DNA from 4 places in the Streptomyces sp. NPDC038213 genome. Region 1 is predicted to be linked to each of the others. Evidence: riboswitches for the same ligand, from Rfam matches in the RefSeq annotation. Region 1 holds a riboswitch; each other region holds the start of a gene.
The links. Region 1 has a riboswitch for cyclic di-AMP ahead of ACZ7JZ_RS25650 (M23 family metallopeptidase). Riboswitches for the same ligand answer to the same signal wherever they lie in the genome.
Positions count from the first base shown of each region.

Region 2: it holds a riboswitch for cyclic di-AMP, as region 1 does, so the genes downstream of both, ACZ7JZ_RS06980 (transglycosylase family protein) here and ACZ7JZ_RS25650 (M23 family metallopeptidase) in region 1, are expected to answer to the same signal.
Region 3: it holds a riboswitch for cyclic di-AMP, as region 1 does, so the genes downstream of both, ACZ7JZ_RS13105 (LysM peptidoglycan-binding domain-containing M23 family metallopeptidase) here and ACZ7JZ_RS25650 (M23 family metallopeptidase) in region 1, are expected to answer to the same signal.
Region 4: it holds a riboswitch for cyclic di-AMP, as region 1 does, so the genes downstream of both, ACZ7JZ_RS09405 (M23 family metallopeptidase) here and ACZ7JZ_RS25650 (M23 family metallopeptidase) in region 1, are expected to answer to the same signal.

Region 1 covers NZ_JBVJYM010000022.1:21,823-26,226, forward strand. Annotated here, with positions in the region: gene ACZ7JZ_RS25640 (HPr family phosphocarrier protein) at 163-444, shown strand; gene ACZ7JZ_RS25645 (GntR family transcriptional regulator) at 653-1,336, opposite strand; gene ACZ7JZ_RS25650 (M23 family metallopeptidase) at 1,590-2,381, opposite strand; cyclic di-AMP (ydaO/yuaA leader) riboswitch at 2,394-2,551, opposite strand; gene ACZ7JZ_RS25655 (M16 family metallopeptidase) at 2,767-4,134, opposite strand; gene ACZ7JZ_RS25660 (M16 family metallopeptidase) at 4,152-4,404, opposite strand, start outside.
Region 2 covers NZ_JBVJYM010000003.1:388,843-393,246, reverse strand. Annotated here, with positions in the region: gene eno (phosphopyruvate hydratase) at 1-1,055, opposite strand, end outside; gene ACZ7JZ_RS06980 (transglycosylase family protein) at 1,366-2,061, opposite strand; cyclic di-AMP (ydaO/yuaA leader) riboswitch at 2,065-2,235, opposite strand; gene ACZ7JZ_RS06975 (transglycosylase family protein) at 2,533-3,582, opposite strand; gene ACZ7JZ_RS06970 (cytochrome P450 family protein) at 3,719-4,404, opposite strand, start outside.
Region 3 covers NZ_JBVJYM010000006.1:364,332-368,735, reverse strand. Annotated here, with positions in the region: gene ACZ7JZ_RS13115 (aspartate aminotransferase family protein) at 1-940, shown strand, start outside; gene ACZ7JZ_RS13110 (tyrosine-protein phosphatase) at 1,016-1,822, opposite strand; cyclic di-AMP (ydaO/yuaA leader) riboswitch at 2,138-2,314, shown strand; gene ACZ7JZ_RS13105 (LysM peptidoglycan-binding domain-containing M23 family metallopeptidase) at 2,319-3,278, shown strand; gene ACZ7JZ_RS13100 (SGNH/GDSL hydrolase family protein) at 3,493-4,296, shown strand.
Region 4 covers NZ_JBVJYM010000005.1:15,476-19,879, forward strand. Annotated here, with positions in the region: gene trmB (tRNA (guanosine(46)-N7)-methyltransferase TrmB) at 1-744, shown strand, start outside; partial or broken gene ACZ7JZ_RS09400 (PrsW family intramembrane metalloprotease) at 788-1,615, shown strand; gene ACZ7JZ_RS09405 (M23 family metallopeptidase) at 1,614-2,639, opposite strand; cyclic di-AMP (ydaO/yuaA leader) riboswitch at 2,651-2,784, opposite strand; tRNA gene ACZ7JZ_RS09410 (tRNA-Met) at 3,144-3,217, opposite strand; gene ACZ7JZ_RS09415 (FBP domain-containing protein) at 3,369-3,857, opposite strand; gene ACZ7JZ_RS09420 (TetR/AcrR family transcriptional regulator) at 3,921-4,404, shown strand, end outside.

The sequences.
Region 1 (4,404 bases):
TACGGGTCCTGCTGGCGCGGCGAGCAAGCCAAGCAGGGGCGGACCGGTGCAAGCTGGGGTGGGTCGAACGGCGGGCCGGATCGGGCCGAAGGTCGGTCGGATGCACGCGGAGCGCCGTGAGAGACTGGTCTAGACAACCGCTTGAACCTGAAGGGCATCACCATGGCAGAGCGCCGCGTCAACGTCGGCTGGGCCGAGGGCCTGCACGCTCGTCCCGCCTCGATCTTCGTCCGTGCGGCGACGGCCTCCGGGGTCCCGGTGACCATCGCGAAGGCCGGCGGCGACCCGGTCAACGCCGGTTCCATGCTGGCGGTCCTGGGCCTCGGCGCCCAGGGCGGCGAGGAGATCGTCCTGGCCTCCGAGGCCGAGGGCTCCGAGGCGGCGCTCGACCGTCTGGCCAAGCTCGTCGCGGAGGGCCTCGAGGAGCTCCCCGAGACGGTCTGAGCCGACCCGATCCCTGCGCGCAGAGGCCGCGGCCCCCTGAGGAAGGGGGCCGCGGCCTCTGCCGTACGAGAACTGCGCACGCCACCGCGGCGCGGGTACGGAAATTCCCAGGACGCCTTCGGCCGGGAATTCCGGAGCGGGCCGGAATTCGGCCGGGAAGCTCAATTCCCGGACCGCGGACCCGCCCCTTCTTTGTATACCGGCCCTGTTAATTCCGGCCGCTCGCCGTGTTTACGGAAGGTTGCGGATTCCTCACGCGCGGCGGGCCGGGGCGGCGCAGCCGGTGCGCGGCGGCGGCCCGGTCGGCGTGCAGGGCGGTCAGGGTGCGGGCCCGGGCCGCGTCCCCGCGGGCCACGGCGTCCACGATCGCGCCGTGCTCGGCCCAGGAGTCCACGGGCCGTACCGGGGCCTCCACCTCGTACATCCAGGCGATCTTGTGGCGGAGCTGGGTGAGCATCGCGACCAGCCCGGGGCTGCCGGAAGCCTGGGCGAGGGTCTCGTGGAACCAGCCGCCCAGGGAGCGCAGGTCGTCCGCCTGGCCCCGGCGGGCCCGCTCCTGCCCCAGCCGCACCAGCCCGCGCAGCACCCTCAGGTGCGCCTCGGTGCGCCGCTGGGCGGCCCGGGCGGCCCCCAGGGGCTCCAGGAGCAGCCGGGCCTCCAGCAGGTCGGCGGCCTCCTGCGCGGTGGGCTCGGCGACGCAGGCGCCCGCGTGCCGGCGGGTGGTGACGAACCCCTCGGACTCCAGGGTGCGCAGGGCCTCGCGGACCGGGACGCGCGAGACCCCGTACCGGCGGGCGAGCAGTTCCTCGGTGAGGCGTGCGCCCGGCCCGAAGACACCGGTGACGATGTCCTCGCGGATGGCGGTGCACACCGCGTGCGCAGGAATACGCAAAACCGGACCTCCCGATGACGACGAATACCCGCCGGGTTACCTGCCCCACTCCGACCCGCTGCCGCGACTCTATTGCAGAATGACGCAATTCCCGAGGGCTGCCGGAAATACGGGTGGTTCCCCGCCCTTCTTTTGGCCATCTTTTACGCGGGCGGATCCGGCCCGCCCCTGCGGGGCCGGGAACGCCGGAGGCCCCGGCTCGGGGAGCCGGGGCCTTCGGAGGCGGTTCAGGCGGTGCAGGCGTTCAGGCGCTTCAGATGGTGACGCCGTGGGCGCGCAGGTACGCGATCGGGTCGATGTCCGAGCCGTAGTCCGCACCGGTGCGGGCCTCGAAGTGCAGGTGCGGGCCGCTGGAGTTGCCGGTGGAGCCGGAGAGGCCGATCTGCTGGCCCGGGGCGACCTTCTGGCCGACGACCACGGACAGCGAGTTCAGGTGGCCGTACTGGGTGTAGGAGCCGTCGTTGTGCTTGATGACGACGTTGTTGCCGTACGCGCCGCCCCAGCCGGCCTCGACGACGGTGCCCATGCCGACCGCGACCACGGTGGTGCCGGAGGCGGCGTGGAAGTCGATGCCGGTGTGGCTGCCGGAGGACCACATGGCGCCGCCGGCCTTGTACTGGGTGCTCACGCCGCCCTGGACCGGGGAGACGAACTGCAGGAGGCGCTTGCGCTCGGCCTCGCGCTCGGCGCGCTCCTTGGCCTCGCGCTCGGCCTTCGCCTTCGCCTCGGCCTTGGCGCGGGCCTCGGCGGCGCGCTGCTTGGCCTCGGCCTCGGCGGCGGCCTCGGCGGCGGCGATCTCGGCGGCCTGCGCCTGGGCGGTGGCCTGGGCCTCGATCTGCCCGGCGGTGTCCACGGCGACGACCGCGGTGTTGAGGCCCGTGTCCTCGAACTTCTCGGGGGCGGCGTCGGCGGCGAACGCCGGGGCCGCGAGGGAGCCGACCACGCCCGTGGCGGCGAGGGCGGTGACCCCGGCTATGCCGGCGGTCTTGCGGCTCAGACGGCTGGAGCCACGGTGCTTGCCGGTGGGGCGGTTCCCGAACGCCATGAAAAGGCTGGTCCTTTCCTTCCCTCTCGCCTACCGGGTTAGCTGACGGGTTCGGAGCAGGAAGGTCTCCTACGACCCCCTCTTTCGAGGAGACCGATTCACCCCAGGGACTGATGCGGGTCCCCGGCTCCCCAGGCTCGCGCCTGACGGGGACTCGGCGATCGCTGCCCGGTGCCGCGGTTGCGGCGCTTACAGCTGACGGACAGCGGGACCGACGCTAGGCGGATCTTCATCCAATCACCAAACAGACGCGCGTTTTTGTGGCGTACGCCACTGCCCATACGTACAACCATCAGCCGCAATCGGACAGATGGGGCAGAACGGGGCCCCGGCGGATCAACCGCCGGGGCCCCGTGCGTTCACGCCGTTCCCGGGAGGGCGCGGGTCAGTTGGCGACCACCGTCACTTCGCCGATCCCCAGCGCCCGTACGGGCGCCTCGATCTGCGAGGCGTCGCCCACGAGGACCGTCACGAGACGGCCCGCGGGGAAGGCGCTGACCACGGCCGACGTGGCCTCCACGGTGCCGGTTTCGGCCAGCCGCGCGTACAACTGGGCCTGGTAGTCGTCCGCGAGGCCCTGCTCCACCTGGTCGGCCAGGGTGCCGGCGACGGCCGCCGCGGTCTCGTACTTGAGCGGGGCGACGCCGACGAGGTTCTGCACCGCCACGTCCCGCTCGGCGTCCGTGAGGCCGCCCTCCGCGAGGGTGGCGAGCACCTTCCACAGGTCCTCCAGCGCCGGGCCGGTGTTCCCCGTGTCCACCGAGCCGCTGATGGCGAGCAGGGAGGCGCCGGTACCGCCGGCCGAGGAGCGCAGCACCTGGCCGAAGGCCCGCACGCCGTACGTGTAGCCCTTCTCCTCGCGCAGCACCCGGTCCAGGCGCGAGGTCAGCGTGCCGCCGAGGCAGTACGTGCCGAGCACCTGGGCCGCCCACACGCGGTCGTGCCGGTCCGGGCCGACCCGGCCGATCAGCAGCTGGGTCTGGACCGCGCCGGGGCGGTCCACGATGACCACGCGGCCGGTGTCGTCCGCGCTGATCGGCGGGACGGCGGGCACGGCGGCCGTCTGGCCCGTCCAGGTGCCCAGGGTGTCCGCGAGGACCGCGTCCAGGTCCGTGCCGCTCAGGTCGCCGACGACCACGGCGGTGGCCGTGGCGGGGCGCACGTGGGCCTCGTAGAAGGCGCGTACGGCCGCGGAGTCGATCCGGGAGACCGTCTCCTCGGTGCCCTGGCGGGGGCGGGACATCCGCAGGTCCGCCGGGAAGAGCTGGCGGGAGAGCTCCTTGGCGGCGCGGCGGCCGGGGTTGGCCAGCTCGTGGGGGATCTCGTCGAGGCGGTTGCGGACCAGGCGGTCCACCTCGCCGTCCGCGAAGGCGGGGGCGATCAGGGCCTCGGCGAGCAGGGCCACGGCCTTGTGCAGGCGCGAGACCGGGACCTCCAGCGAGACGCGGACGCCCGGGTGGTCGGCGTGCGCGTCGAGGGTGGCGCCGCAGCGCTCCAGCTCGGCCGCGAACTCCTCGGCGGTGTGCTTGTCGGTGCCCTCCGACAGGGCGCGCGCCATGATGGTCGCCACGCCGTCGAGGCCCTGCGGCTCGGCGTCCAGCGGGGCGGCGAGGACGATCTCGACGGCCACCACCTGCTGGCCGGGGCGGTGGCAGCGCAGGACCGTCAGGCCGTTGTCCAGCGTGCCGCGCTCGGGGGCCGGGAAGGCCCAGGGGCGGGCCTCGCCGCCCTGCGGCCGGGGGTGGAAGGTCATCGTGGAACCCGTGTCGCTCACTGGGCCGCCGCCTCTTCGCTCGCTTCGTGCGCTTCGTTCGCTTCGTTCGTGTCGGCGTCCCCGCCGTCGGCGGCCGCCAGGGGCTCGTACACGAGCACCGCGCGGTTGTCCGGGCGCAGCCGGGCCGCGGCCACCGCCTGGACCTCCTCGGCCGTGATGTCGAGGACGCGGTCCACGGCGGTCAGGGCGAGCTGCGGGTCGCCGAAGAGCACGGCGAACCGGCACAGTTCGTCGGCGCGGCCGGCGACC
Region 2 (4,404 bases), on a different contig from region 1:
TCGACGGCGTCGAGGGTCTCGGTCAGGGAACCGATCTGGTTCACCTTCACGAGCAGGGCGTTGGCGGAGCCCTCCTCGATGCCGCGGGCGAGGCGCTCGGGGTTGGTGACGAAGAGGTCGTCGCCGACGATCTGGACCTTGGCGCCGAGCTTGTCGGTGATGACCTTCCAGCCGGCCCAGTCGTCCTCGAAGAGCGGGTCCTCGATGGAGACGAGCGGGTAGGCCTCGACGAGCTCCGCGTAGTACTCGGTCATCTCGGCGGCCGAGCGGGACTGGCCCTCGAACTCGTACTTGCCGTCCTTGTAGAACTCGGACGCGGCGACGTCGAGCGCGAGCGCGATGTCCTTGCCCGGGACGTAGCCGGCCTGCTTGATGGCCTCGACGATGAGGTCGAGGGCGGCGCGGTTGGAGTCCAGGTTCGGGGCGAAGCCGCCCTCGTCGCCCAGGCCGGTGGAGAGGCCCTTGGTGTGGAGGACCTTCTTGAGGGTGTGGTAGACCTCGGCACCCCAGCGCAGGGCCTCGGAGAAGGACTCGGCGCCGATCGGCGCGATCATGAACTCCTGGATGTCGACGTTGGAGTCGGCGTGCGACCCGCCGTTGAGGATGTTCATCATCGGAACGGGCAGCAGGTGCGCGTTCGGGCCGCCGAGGTAGCGGAACAGCGGCAGGTCCGAGGCCTCGGAGGCGGCGTGCGCCACGGCGAGGGAGACGCCCAGGATGGCGTTGGCGCCGAGGGAGCCCTTGTTGTCCGTGGCGTCCAGGTCGAACATGGCCTGGTCGATCAGGCGCTGCTCGGTGGCGTCGTAGCCGACGAGCTCCGGGCCGATCTGCTCGATGACGGCCAGGACGGCCTTCTCGACGCCCTTGCCCATGTAGCGGTTGGGGTCGCCGTCGCGGAGCTCGATGGCCTCGAAGGCACCGGTGGAGGCTCCGGACGGGACGGCAGCACGGCCGGTGCTGCCGTCGTCGAGGCCCACCTCGACCTCGACCGTGGGGTTGCCTCGGGAGTCCAGGATTTCCCGGGCTACGACGACGTCGATGGACGGCACGAGCATCTCCTTCTGGGATGTGACGCTGGGTGTGCGGCGGCGTGTGGGCCGTGCGGTGGCCCTGCCGGTCTAGAGCCTAACCGGCTCGGGGGGGTCGGCCGCCCGACCGCCCGGGTCCTGGGACGAAAAAGGGTCCGAATACCCGCCTTACAGGACATAAGACCCTTGATCAACTCCCCCGGGACACGCCGCCGCCCGGCGCGTCGGGGGGGATGACGCGCCGGGCGGGGCAGTCCGGTGCCGGGCGGGCCCGCGCGGGGCGCGGGCCTTCCGGTGACCCTGCGGATTCACCGCGGACGCGCAGGGCCGGGGGGGGTCAGGAGAGCTTGAGCATCTGGCCCGGGTAGATGAGGTTGGCGTCGGAGACGATGTCCCCGTTCAGCTCGAAGAGCTTCGCCCAGCCGCCGGCCACGCCGTTGGCGTCGGCGATGGTGCCGAGGGTGTCGCCGGCCTTGACCTCGTAGGAGCCGGTGCCCTTCTTGAAGCCCTGGGCCGCGCCGCGCTCGGAGCGGGTGGTGGGCGCGGACTCGCTGCGGGTCTCGGCGCGCTTCTCGGCCTTCTTCGTGGCGGAGGGCTTCGGGGCGGCGGGCTTCGAGGAGGAAGAGGAGCCGCTGCCGGCCTCGGAGGAGGCGTCGTTGGCGGCGCGGGAGAGGCCGACGCCGCAGCTCGGCCAGGCGCCCTTGCCCTGGACCGCGAGGACCTTCTCGGCCACGGCGATCTGCTGGGACTTGGAGGCCTGGTGGGCGTTGGGGGCGTACGCCGTGCCGCCGAAGCCGGCCCAGGTGGACGGGGCGAACTGCAGGCCGCCGTAGTAGCCGTTGCCGGTGTTGATCGACCAGTTGCCGCCGGACTCGCACTGGGCGACGGCGTCCCACTCGGAGGTGGTGGCGGCGCTGGCGGTGCCCGCGGCCATCAGCGGGGCGGCGATGGCGACACCGGTGACACCGGCGGCGGTCGCGATGCGGGTGGCCTTCGAGGGGCGGCGGTGCTTGCCCTTGCCGGAAAGCAGCATGGAACTTCTCCTCACCGACGCCTGCGAGGTGAGCTGTCGGGTTCGGGCGGTGAAGTCGCCCGGCCGTGCGTCTGGCGCACGGCTTCACCCCTAGCCGTCCCGTGACCGTCTCTCAACGGCCGGGCGCGGCACCTACCTTGGGTCCCCCGCTCCTGCCTTCGGCGCTTGCGCGACGACTGTTCCCCCCGGCCGCCGGCAGGATTCGGCGATGCGGTCGAAGGAGCCCGCGGTGGCGAGCGGTTCAGACCGTAGGCAGACGCCTCCCCGATGTTCAAGGACGGACATCGGGGAGAAAACGCCCATAGTTGACTCACCCACAGGAACGTTTGCGCAGGTGAGCGCGCGTATTACGGAATCATCACGGCGGGGCGCGCCAGTTGAGGCGAAGAGACGCATGTCTCATTTCCTCGAACTCGGACATTTAGTCCTGTAACGGGGCATCAAACCCGCGTCGAGCGGCCCGAAGTGTCCCTATTTCTCGCTTAGATCGAGATTCTGGCCGGGCTTGATGAGGTCCGCGTCCCCGCCGATGACGGACTCGTTCGCCTCGTACAGGGCGCCCCATCCGCCCTTCACACCCTTGGCGTCCGCGATCTCCGACAGGCTGTCACCCGCCTTGACGATGTACACGGGCTCCTCGGCCCCGGCCGCCGACGTGCCGTCAGCTCCGGTGCCGCCGGACTCGTCCGCGGGCGCGCCGCGGTGCTTGCCGGTGCCCTCGCCCGGGGCGGGAGTGGTGGCGGGACCCTCCGGGGTGGCGGGGACGGCCGGGCCGCCGGGGGTCGCCGGGATGCCCGGCGAGGCCGGGTCCGTGGCCCCGGGGGTGGCCGGGGTCGTCGGCGTGCCCGGGGTGGCCGGCGTGCCGGGGGTCGGGGTCGCCGGGTCGGTCGGGGTGCCGGGCGTGCCCGGGGTGGCGGGGACGGTCGGCGTGCCAGGGGTCGCGGGGACCGTGGGCGTACCGGGGGTGGCCGGGACGCTGGGCGTGCCCGGGGTCGCGGGCGGGGTGGGCGTACCCGGGGCGGCCGGCGGGGTGGGCTTCGCGGGGGCCTCCGGGGCGCCGGGGACCACGTGGTCGGGGCGCACCGGGGCCGGGCTGACCGGGCGGACGGAGTCCGCCGAGCCGGGGTCCACATCGGCCTTGGGGCCGGACTTGGTCAGTCCGGACGGGCCGGCGCACAGCGGCCAGGCCTCCGGGCCCTGCGCGGCGAGCACCCGCTCGGCCACGGCTATCTGCTGGGAGCGGGAGGCGAGGTCGGGGCGGGAGGCGAACTCGGTGCCGCCCGCGCCCTTCCACTGCTCCTGGGTGAACTGGAGCCCGCCGTAGGAGCCGTTGCCGAAGTCGGCGCTCCACGTGCCGCCGCTCTCGCACTCGGCGACCTTGTCCCACGTGGCGGTGTCGGCGGCTGATGCGGAGCCGGCGGCGAGCAGGGGCAGCGCGAGCGCCGAGCCGGTGACACCGGCCGTGACGACGATCGCGGGGGCCTGACGAGGCTTTCTGTGGCGGCCGTTCCCGGAGCGCATGAGGGTGGACCCTTCCCGTGGGCTGAGCAGGTGACGGCGAACGTAGCGGGCTTCGAACGCTTGTTACAAGTCGATGCAGCGCAGATCACGTAAAGATCACATTCCTGATGGTCCGTCAGGAATGATTGACTCCGGTTCAGTTCGCCCGCGGGGTGAACTCCACCGGCAGCGTGCGCAGTCCGCGCATGATGAGCCCGCCGCGCCAGCGCAGTTCGGACGGATCGACCGCGAGCCGCAGGTCCGGCAGCCGGGTCAGCAGGGTGGCCAGGGCCGTCTGGCCCTCCAGCCGGGCGAGCGGGGCGCCGAGGCAGTAGTGGATGCCGTGCCCGTAGCCCAGGTGCTGGTTGTCGGCGCGGGACAGGTCCAGGGAGTCCGGCTCCGCGAACCGCGCGGGATCGCGGTCCGCCGCCGCCAGCACCACGAGGACGGGGTCCCCCGCCGCGATCTCCCTGCCGCCCAGGGTCAGCGGGCGGGTGGCGAACCGCCAGGTGGCCAGCTCGACCGGGCCGTCGTAGCGCAGCAGCTCCTCCACGCCGGTGGCCAGCAGCCCCGTCTCCCCCGCGGCCAGCGAGGCCTGGAGGCGGGTGCGCTGGCCGGGGTTCGCGAAGAGGGAGTGGAGGCCGTTGCCGATGAGGTTCACGGTGGTCTCGAAGCCCGCGAAGAGGAGGATGAAGGCCATCGCGGCCGCCTCGTTCTCCGTCAGGTGCTCGCCGTGGTCGCTCGCCCGGATCAGCCCCGAGATGAGGTCTTCGCCCGGCTCGTCCCGCTTGCGGTGGATCAGCTCGACGAGGTAGTTGCGCATCTTCTTGACGGAGCGGGCCA
Region 3 (4,404 bases), on a different contig from region 1:
CCACGCCTTCCACGGGCTCACCACGGGCGCCCTGTCGGTCAACGGGGAGGACGGCTTCCGCGACGGGTTCGCCCCGCTGCTGCCGGACACCGCCGTCCCGCTGGGGGACCTGGGGGCGCTGGAGCGCGAGCTGCGCCGCGGGGACGTGGCGGCGCTCATCGTGGAGCCGGTCCAGGGCAAGGGCGTGCACGCGGCGCCCCCCGGCTACCTGAAGGCGGCGCAGGAGCTGCTGCACCGCCACCGGGCCCTGCTGATCGCCGACGAGGTCCAGACCGGGCTCGGCCGCACCGGGGACTTCTACGCGTACCAGCACGAACCGGGCGTGGAACCCGACCTGGTGTGCGTGGCCAAGGCCCTGTCCGGGGGGTACGTGCCGGTGGGCGCCACCCTGGGCCGGGACTGGATCTTCAAGAAGGTGTACTCCTCGATGGACCGGGTGCTCGTGCACTCGGCGAGCTTCGGCTCCAACGCCCAGGCCATGGCCGCCGGGCTGGCCGTGCTGTCCGTGATGGAGGACGAGCGGCTCGTCGCGCGCTCCCGGGAGACGGGGGAGCTGCTGCGCTCGCGGCTGGCGGCGATGGTGGACGAGTACGAGCTGCTGCACGAGGTCCGCGGGCGCGGGCTGATGATCGGCATCGAGTTCGGGCGGCCCTCCTCGCTGGGGCTGCGCAGCCGGTGGAAGGTGCTCCAGGCGGCCCGCAAGGGGCTGTTCGCGCAGATGGTCGTCGTACCGCTGCTCCAGAAGCACCGGATCCTGACCCAGGTGTCGGGGGACCACATGGAGGTCATCAAGCTGATTCCGCCGCTCGTCGTGGACGGGGCCGACGTCGACCGGTTCGTGGCCGCCTTCCGGGCCGTCATGGACGAGGCCCACGGGGGCGGCGGGCTGATGTGGGACTTCGGGCGGACGCTCGTCAGGCAGGCGGTCGCGAACCGCTGAGGCGCCGGGCGGGGGCCGTGCGGACGGGGCGGCCCGTCCGCGGCCCGCCCGGGCCCGGTGCCGGCGCCGGTCCGCTCAGTGCAGGAGCCGGTCGCGCAGCCGCTCCAGGGTGGCGGGCGCGAGGCCGAGCCCCTCGGACAGGTAGGCGCCGGTGCTGCCCCAGGTCTCCGTGACGGCCTCGAAGGCGGCGTCCAGGTACGCGGCGCGCGCCTCGAAGAGGGGGCTCAGGAGGGCCAGCGCCTCGGGGGAGCGCTCGGCGTCGGTGTCGGCGCCGCGCCGCAGCCGGTAGCGCCGGTGCGGGGCGTTGGACTCCAGGTAGTCCGCGGTGATGGCGTCGCGCTCGACGCCGAGGGCGAGCAGGGTGACGGCGATGGAGAGGCCGGCCCGGTCCTTGCCCGCGGCGCAGTGCATCAGGACGGGGACGCTGTCCTCGGCGACGGCGTGCAGGACGCGGCTGTGGTCGGGAGCCCGCTCCACGATGATCTGCCGGTACGAACGGGACATCCTGGCCGCGGCCCTGCCCTCGCCCAGGATCTGCTGGAGCTGGGCCAGGTCGCCGTTGCGGACCATCTGCCAGAACTCGTGGCCGTCGGCGGGGTCGGAGAGCGGGACGTTCACGTTCCGTACGCCCGGGAGCTCCACGTCGGGCCCTTCGAGGGACTGGTCGGCCGCATTGCGGAAGTCGAAGACGGTGTGCAGCCCGAGGGAGGCCAGGAAGGCCGCGTCCGCCTCGGTGGCATGAGCGAGATGTCCGCTTCGAAACAGATGCCCGGTACGAACCGTACGCCCGTCCCTAGTCGGAAGGCCGCCTACGTCACGGAAGTTGCGGACTCCGGTGAGCTCCGGCTCCGCGGGCGGGGCGGGGGGTATGGGCTGGGTCACGCGGACTCCTGCGGTTCGGCCGAGGTGGAGGGTGATCTGTCCGAATTGCGCTACTTGGCGTCAAGTTGCCGCATCCGACGGGCAGATGTGAGCGGCGCTCGTGAGCAGAATCATACGGTGACCGTGCGTGGCGGTGGCGGAATGCTTAATTCCCTTGTGGCGACGGCTGTTACACGACTGCAATAGACGGACAGTGACCGGAATTCCGGCGATCATTCAGCCCCCGGAATCCGGTGGTGAATTCACGGCTTGTTCCGCTCGGCCGCACTGGATTACGGTCACCGCCGAGCCGGGTGGAACGCCGAGTCCTGCCGCCACCCGGAAACCGCATCCGAACAATTACGTGCGGCAGGAGCGGGGGAACCAGGTAAGCCGCCGTACCGGAGAACGATCCGGAACGGCTCGGGGTGAAGCCCCGCGGGCGCAGCTCGCGCGGCCGGACATCTCCAGTCCGAACCCGACAGCTCACCTCGCAGGCGACGGAGAGGAATGCGCCATGCCCGGAAAGGGTAAGCACCGCCGTCCCAAGTCCAGCACGATCGCCCGCGGATTCGTCGCGGCCGGCACCGGCGGCGCCGCGCTGGCGCTGCCGCTGATCGGGGCCTCCGGCGCCCAGGCCGCGGAGCAGTCCGCCGCGCCGGCCGCGGTCTCGGCCGCCCCGTCGAAGGCGGCCCCGGCGAAGGCCGCGGCCCCCGCGGCGGACCAGGCCGCCCCTTCCGTCTACACCGTCGTCGCGGGCGACTACCTCTCGAAGATCGCCGAGCGCGAGAACCTCGCGGGCGGCTGGGAGCGGCTGTACGAGGACAACAGGGCCGCCGTCGGCTCCGACCCCTCGATGATCCACCCCGGCCTGGAGCTGACCCTCGGCGGCAAGGCCCCCGCCGCCGCGGCCTCCCAGAAGCGCTCCGAGGCCCGTACGCAGGAGAACCCGGAGAAGAAGGGCTCCTCCGCCCCGCGCGCCTCCCGCTCCGCCGAGCGCGCCGCCGAGGCCGCCCCCAAGGCCGCGGCCCCGAAGGCCGTCGCCCCCGAGGCCGCGCAGGCCCCCTCCGGCGCCGCCTTCTCCGCCCCCGTGGCCGCCTCCGTCACCACCCCCTACCGCCAGGGCGGCGGCATGTGGTCCAGCGGCTACCACACCGGAGTGGACTTCTCCGTGGGTACGGGCACCAGCGTGCGCGCCGTCAGCTCGGGCACCGTGGTCTCGGCCGGCTGGGCCGGCGCGTACGGCAACGAGGTCGTCATCCGCCACACGGACGGCCGCTACTCCCAGTACGCCCACCTGTCCTCGCTGAACGTCTCCGCGGGCCAGAGCGTCTCCGCGGGCACCACCATCGGCCTGTCGGGCTCCACCGGCAACTCCACCGGGCCCCACCTGCACTTCGAGATCCGCACCGGCCCCTCCTACGGCCAGGACATCGACCCCCTCGCCTACCTGCGCGGCAACGGCGTCGGCATCTGACGGCAGCGCGGGCGGCAGCCGCCGCCCGCAGCGCAGTGCGACCCCGGCCGGGGTCCGGAACCGAAGGGTCCCGGACCCCGGCCGCAGCCGTTCCCGCGGCCCGGCTGCGGCGTATTCCGGCATGGCCGAAACTGACCGGGTGGTATAGATCACCCTGCGTCAACCCCTGCCTACGGTCGCGTAGGTCACACCCTTCGGTGAAAGATGTGCTCCCGTGGCAGGCGAATCGACTCTTCAGGCACTCAGCGGATCCGACGCGCGCATCGGCTCGTACGTGGCGCTCGGCGACAGCTTCACCGAGGGCGTGGGCGACCCCGGTCCCGGCGACGCCTTCGTGGGCTGGGCCGACCGCTTCGCCGTACTCCTCGCGGACCGGCGCGAGGAGCACGACTTCCGGTACGCGAACCTCGCCGTCCGGGGCCGGCTCCTCGACCAGATCGTCTCGGAGCAGGTCCCGCGCGCCAAGGAGCTCGCCCCCGACCTGGTCAGCTTCTGCGCGGGCGGCAACGACATCATCCGGCCCGGCAGCGACCCCGACGACGTGGCCGAGCGCTTCGAGGCGGCCGTCGCCGACCTCGCCGGCGCCGTCGGCACCGTCATGATCACCACGGGCTTCGACACCCGCGGCGTACCGGTGCTCAAGCACCTGCGCGGCAAGGTGGCCACGTACTCCGCGCACGTGCGCGCCATCGCCGACCGCTACGACTGCCCCGTACTCGACCTCTGGTCGCTGCGGTCCGTACAGGACCGCCGGGCCTGGGACGACGACCGCCTGCACCTGTCGCCCGAGGGGCACACCCGCGTCGCCCTGCGCGCCGCGCAGGTGCTCGGCCTGCCGGTGCCCGCGGACCCGGACCAGCCCTGGCCCCCGCAGCAGCCCAGGGGGTCGGCGGAGGCCACCCGGGACAACATCCAGTGGGCCCGCGAGTACCTCGTGCCGTGGATCGGGCGGCGCCTGCGCGGGGAGTCCTCCGGCGACCACGTCGAACCCAAGCGCCCCGACCTGCTGCCCCTGTAAGCCCGCGGGCGGAAGGCTCCACGGGCCGCGCGGAAGCGGGCCGCGGGAGGCACCCGGCCGGGCCCGCAGGAATCCCCGGGCCCGGACACGCGTTGGGAGGGGTGGGAG
Region 4 (4,404 bases), on a different contig from region 1:
CCGCCCCGCTGGCGCACGGAGCCCCGCTTCCCCGACGGCCCCTCCCCCGACCCCGCCGGCTCCCACCACGAGCGCCGGATCCGCAGCTTCCAGCCGCGGCGCAGCCGGGTGACCACGGGCCAGGAGGACGCCCTGCGCCGCCTCTGGAGCACCTGGGGCCTGGACATCGACGGCCGGGAGGTCCTCGACCTCGACAAGCTCTTCGGCGGCCGCCCGGTGGTCCTGGAGATCGGCTTCGGCATGGGCGAGGCCACCGCCCAGATGGCCGCCGAGGACCAGGACACCGGCATCCTCGCCGCCGACGTGCACACCCCCGGCCAGGGCAACCTCCTCGCCCTCGCCGAGAAGGCCGGCATCGACAACGTCCGCGTGGCCAACGGCGACGCGATCATCCTGCTCCGCGAGATGCTGCCGCCCGCCTCCCTGGCCGGCCTGCGCGTCTACTTCCCGGACCCGTGGCCGAAGAAGCGCCACCACAAGCGCCGGCTGATCCAGCCCGAGTTCCTCTCCCTGGCCGCGACCCGCCTGGCCCCCGGCGCGGTGCTGCACTGTGCCACGGACTGGGAGCCGTACGCCGAGCAGATGCTCGACGTGCTCAGCGCCCACCCGGACTTCGAGAACACCCAGGCGGACGGCGGGTTCTCCCCGCGCCCGGAGTTCCGTCCGCTGACCCGCTTCGAGGGCCAGGGCCTGGACAAGGGGCACGTCGTACACGACCTGCTCTTCCGCCGCACCCAGAACTGAAAAGCCCGCCTCCGCCTCCGGCCCGCTCACTAGGGTCGGTGGCGTGTTCGGGACGTTTCCTCGCCCCTCGGCCCGGCTCAGCGGCGCCGCGCTGACCTGCGCGCTCGCGGCCGCCGGGGTGCTGATCCTGGTCCTGGTGCGGGAGCAGACCGGCACCCCGGGCTTCCTGGTGGGGCTCGGCCTGTCCGTGGTCCCCGTACCGCTGCTCGCCGCCGCCTTCCGCGGGCTGGGCGGACTGCGGCGGCCGCGCGCCGCGCCCTGGGGGCCGCTGCTGTTCGCCTTCGGCTGGGGCGCGTGCGCGGCGGCCCTGATCGCCATACTGGCCAACAGCTTCGCGGCCCGCTGGATGGCCGCGGCCGCCACCGACCCCTACGACGCCGACCAGTTGGGCTCGATCGCGATCGCCCCGGTGGTGGAGGAGACCGCGAAGGCGGCCGCCCTGCTCCTGCTGTTCGTCTTCCGCCGGGACCGGCTCGGCGGCTTCACGGACGGTTTCGTGCTCGCCGGATTCACCGCCACCGGCTTCGCCTTCACCGAGAACATCCTCTACCTCGGCAACGCCTTCGGGGAGGACCTCGCCGAGGGCACCCCGGTCCTGGCCTCGGTGACCGCCGCGACCTTCTTCGTGCGCATCGTGATGTCCCCGTTCGCGCACCCGCTGTTCACCGCCCTGACCGGGATCGGCTTCGGACTGGCCGCCGTGTCCGCAGGGCGCACGCGCCGCGTGCTGTACCCGCTCGGGGGGCTGCTCCTGGCGATGGGCGTGCACGCCCTGTGGAACAGCTCCCCCGACCTCGGCGAGTACGGCTTCTACTGGGTCTACGGGTCCGTGATGGCCCCGGCCTTCGCCCTGCTGACCTGGCAGGCGGTCAGACGGTCAGGCCCTTGCCCCGCAGCCACGCCAGCGGATCCTGGGTCTCCCCTCCCGAGCGCACCTCCAGGTGCAGGTGGGGACCGGTGACGTTGCCCGTGGCGCCGACGCGGCCGATGGTCTCGCCCGTGCCGACCGCGCCCGAGGTGACGGACATCGAGGAGAGGTGGCAGTACCAGATCTCCGTACCGTCGGCGAGGCGCAGGACGATCCGGTAGCCGTACGCGCCCGACCAGCCGGCGGAGACGATCGTGCCGCCGTGCACCGCCTTGACGGGCGTGCCGGTGGGGGCGGCGAAGTCCAGGCCGGTGTGCTGCCCGGAGGACCACATGGAACCGGAGGCCCCGTAGTACGAGGTGAGGGTGTACGAGGAGGTGGGCAGCGCGTAGCTGCCGGCGAGCTTGGCCAGCCGGGCCTCCTCCGCCGCGGCCTCCGCGGCCTCCGCGGCCGCCTTCGCGGCTGCCGCCTCCTCCGCCGCCTTGCGGGCCGCGGCCTCGGCGGCGGCTTCGGCGGCCTTGCGGGCAGCGGCCTGAGCGGCTGCGGCCTCCTTCGCCGCGGCCTCCTCGGCGGCCCTGGCGGCGGCCTCCTCGGCTGCGGCGGCCGCGGCATCGGACTGGGACTCGGCCTGCTGGAGGATCCGGTTGCGCAGCACCTCGCCGGCGTCGGTGCCGGATTCGGCCTGCTCGGGGGTGGCCCCGGCGGTGGTCAGCGGGGCCGTCACCGGGACGGTGGCGGGCAGGTCGGCCGCCAGGTCGGCGGTCGCGGAGCCGTCACCGGGCAGCAGCGAGGGGAGGGATATGGAGACCTGCGGCCGGTCCTGCGCGGTGGCTATGCCGCCCGCTCCGACGGCGGCGATGACGCCGACGCCGAGGACCGTGGAACTGCGGGCGAGGCCGCCGCGCTGCTTGACCACGCGGTGGCGGCCCCGGACGGGGCGGACGGAGTCCTCGGTGGGGTTCCACGCGCCCCACGCACCGGCGTCGGGAACCTCGGAGGCTTCAGGGGTAGGCCTGTTGGACGCCACGGGGGCGCACTCCTTTCCTTCCTTCTCGCCTACCGGGTTAGCTGACGGGTTCGGAGCAGGAAGGTCTCCTACGGGCCGGATCGACCCGATTCACCCCAATGTGTTGGTTCCCCGGTTCCCTTGCGGGATTCGGCGCGCACGCGCACGGAGCCGCCTCTTGCGACGGCCGTGACGACCGCGCTGCGTTATCGAACGGTAATAGACAACAGGGAGTGATTCCAAGCTGTTGCGCTTGATCCCTCGCGTGTATCGGCCACGCTCTGACCGGCTCTGGCCTGGGCTTTTCCCTCCAGGAGTGGATCAACTGGGGCATTCTCCCGGCCTGATGGGTACACCTTCAGCCACGCCCGGCCTTTGACGGTCCGTCAACCGGACTGCGGAGCGCGGCCTTTCGCTCACGCTCCGTACCGGCCGGTGCGCCGGTGCGCGGACACGCTTCCGCGCACCGGCCCCGGACATGCAATCAGGGCCCGGATCCAAAAGGATCCGGGCCCTGATCATCAGTAGCGGGGACAGGATTTGAACCTGCGACCTCTGGGTTATGAGCCCAGCGAGCTACCGAGCTGCTCCACCCCGCGTCGGTAAACACAAGCTTACGCTATCCGCGGGGCTCCTCGCGCCACCTTTCCCCGCGGCCACGACGGAAGCGCCGGAAACCACCCGCCACAGCAGGCCCGCGCCACGGCGAGCCCCCCGCCACAGCAGGCCCGCACCACCGCAAGCCGCCCGTCACAGCGAGCCCAGGAACCCGTCCAGGTTCCGCCGCATCCTCTCGATCTGCTCCTCCACGGTCAGCGACTCCTCGAACCTCCCCCCGGGCTCCGGCCGCTTCTTCCCCCGCACGTACAGCGGGCAGTCCAGGTCGGTGCACATGTACAGCCCGACCGAGTTCCCCTCGCGGCCCTCGCGGCCGGTTTTGCGGGCCGTCATCAGCGAGACCCCGCCGCCGGCGTGCGTGGTCAGGCACAGCGAGCACATGCTGCGGTGCAGGAAGCCCTTGCGCGCCGCGGGGAAGCGCAGCGCGATGCCCGTGAGCCGGCCCCCGTGCTCGGTGACCAGGTAGCTCCGGTCCGGCGCGGAGAGGTCGCGCCAGCCCAGGAAGTCCAGGTCCGCCCAGGGGCGCTCGGCCAGGTCGCGCGGCAGCGGCAGCCGCTGCGCCTCGCCCTTCGAGCAGTTGACGAACGAGCCGCGGATCTCCCGCTCAGTGAGTGCCTTCATACCGGCACGCTAATCTTTCCTAGAGTCCCTAGGCAAACGATTAAATACTTTCAGGAGCTGCCCGTGCCCCGAGCCGGACTGACCCCCGAGCGCGTCGTGGCCGCCGCCGCGGACCTCGCCGACGCCCGGGGCCTCGACGGGGTCACCGTCTCCGCCCTCGCCCGCGGCCTCGGTGTGAAGGACGCGAGCCTGTACGCCCACGTACGCGGCCTCCAGGACCTGCGCGCCCGGATCGCCGCGGACTCGGCCGCCCGCTTCGCCGACCTGCTCACCGAAGCCCTCGCGGGCCGCGCCGGCCGCGAGGCCCTGGCCGCCTTCGCCACGGCGTACCGGACCTTCGCCGTACGCCATCCGGGCCGGTACGCCGCCACCCAGCTGACGCTGCCCGCCGAGACCCTCGCGGCCTCCCCGGGCCACCGCCGGCTCGTGGAGCTCACGTACGCCCTCCTGCACGGGTACGGGCTCCCCGAACCGGCCCTCACCGACGCCGTCCGCCTGCTCCGCAGCACCTTCCACGGGTTCGCGGCCCTCGAGGCGGCCGGCGGCT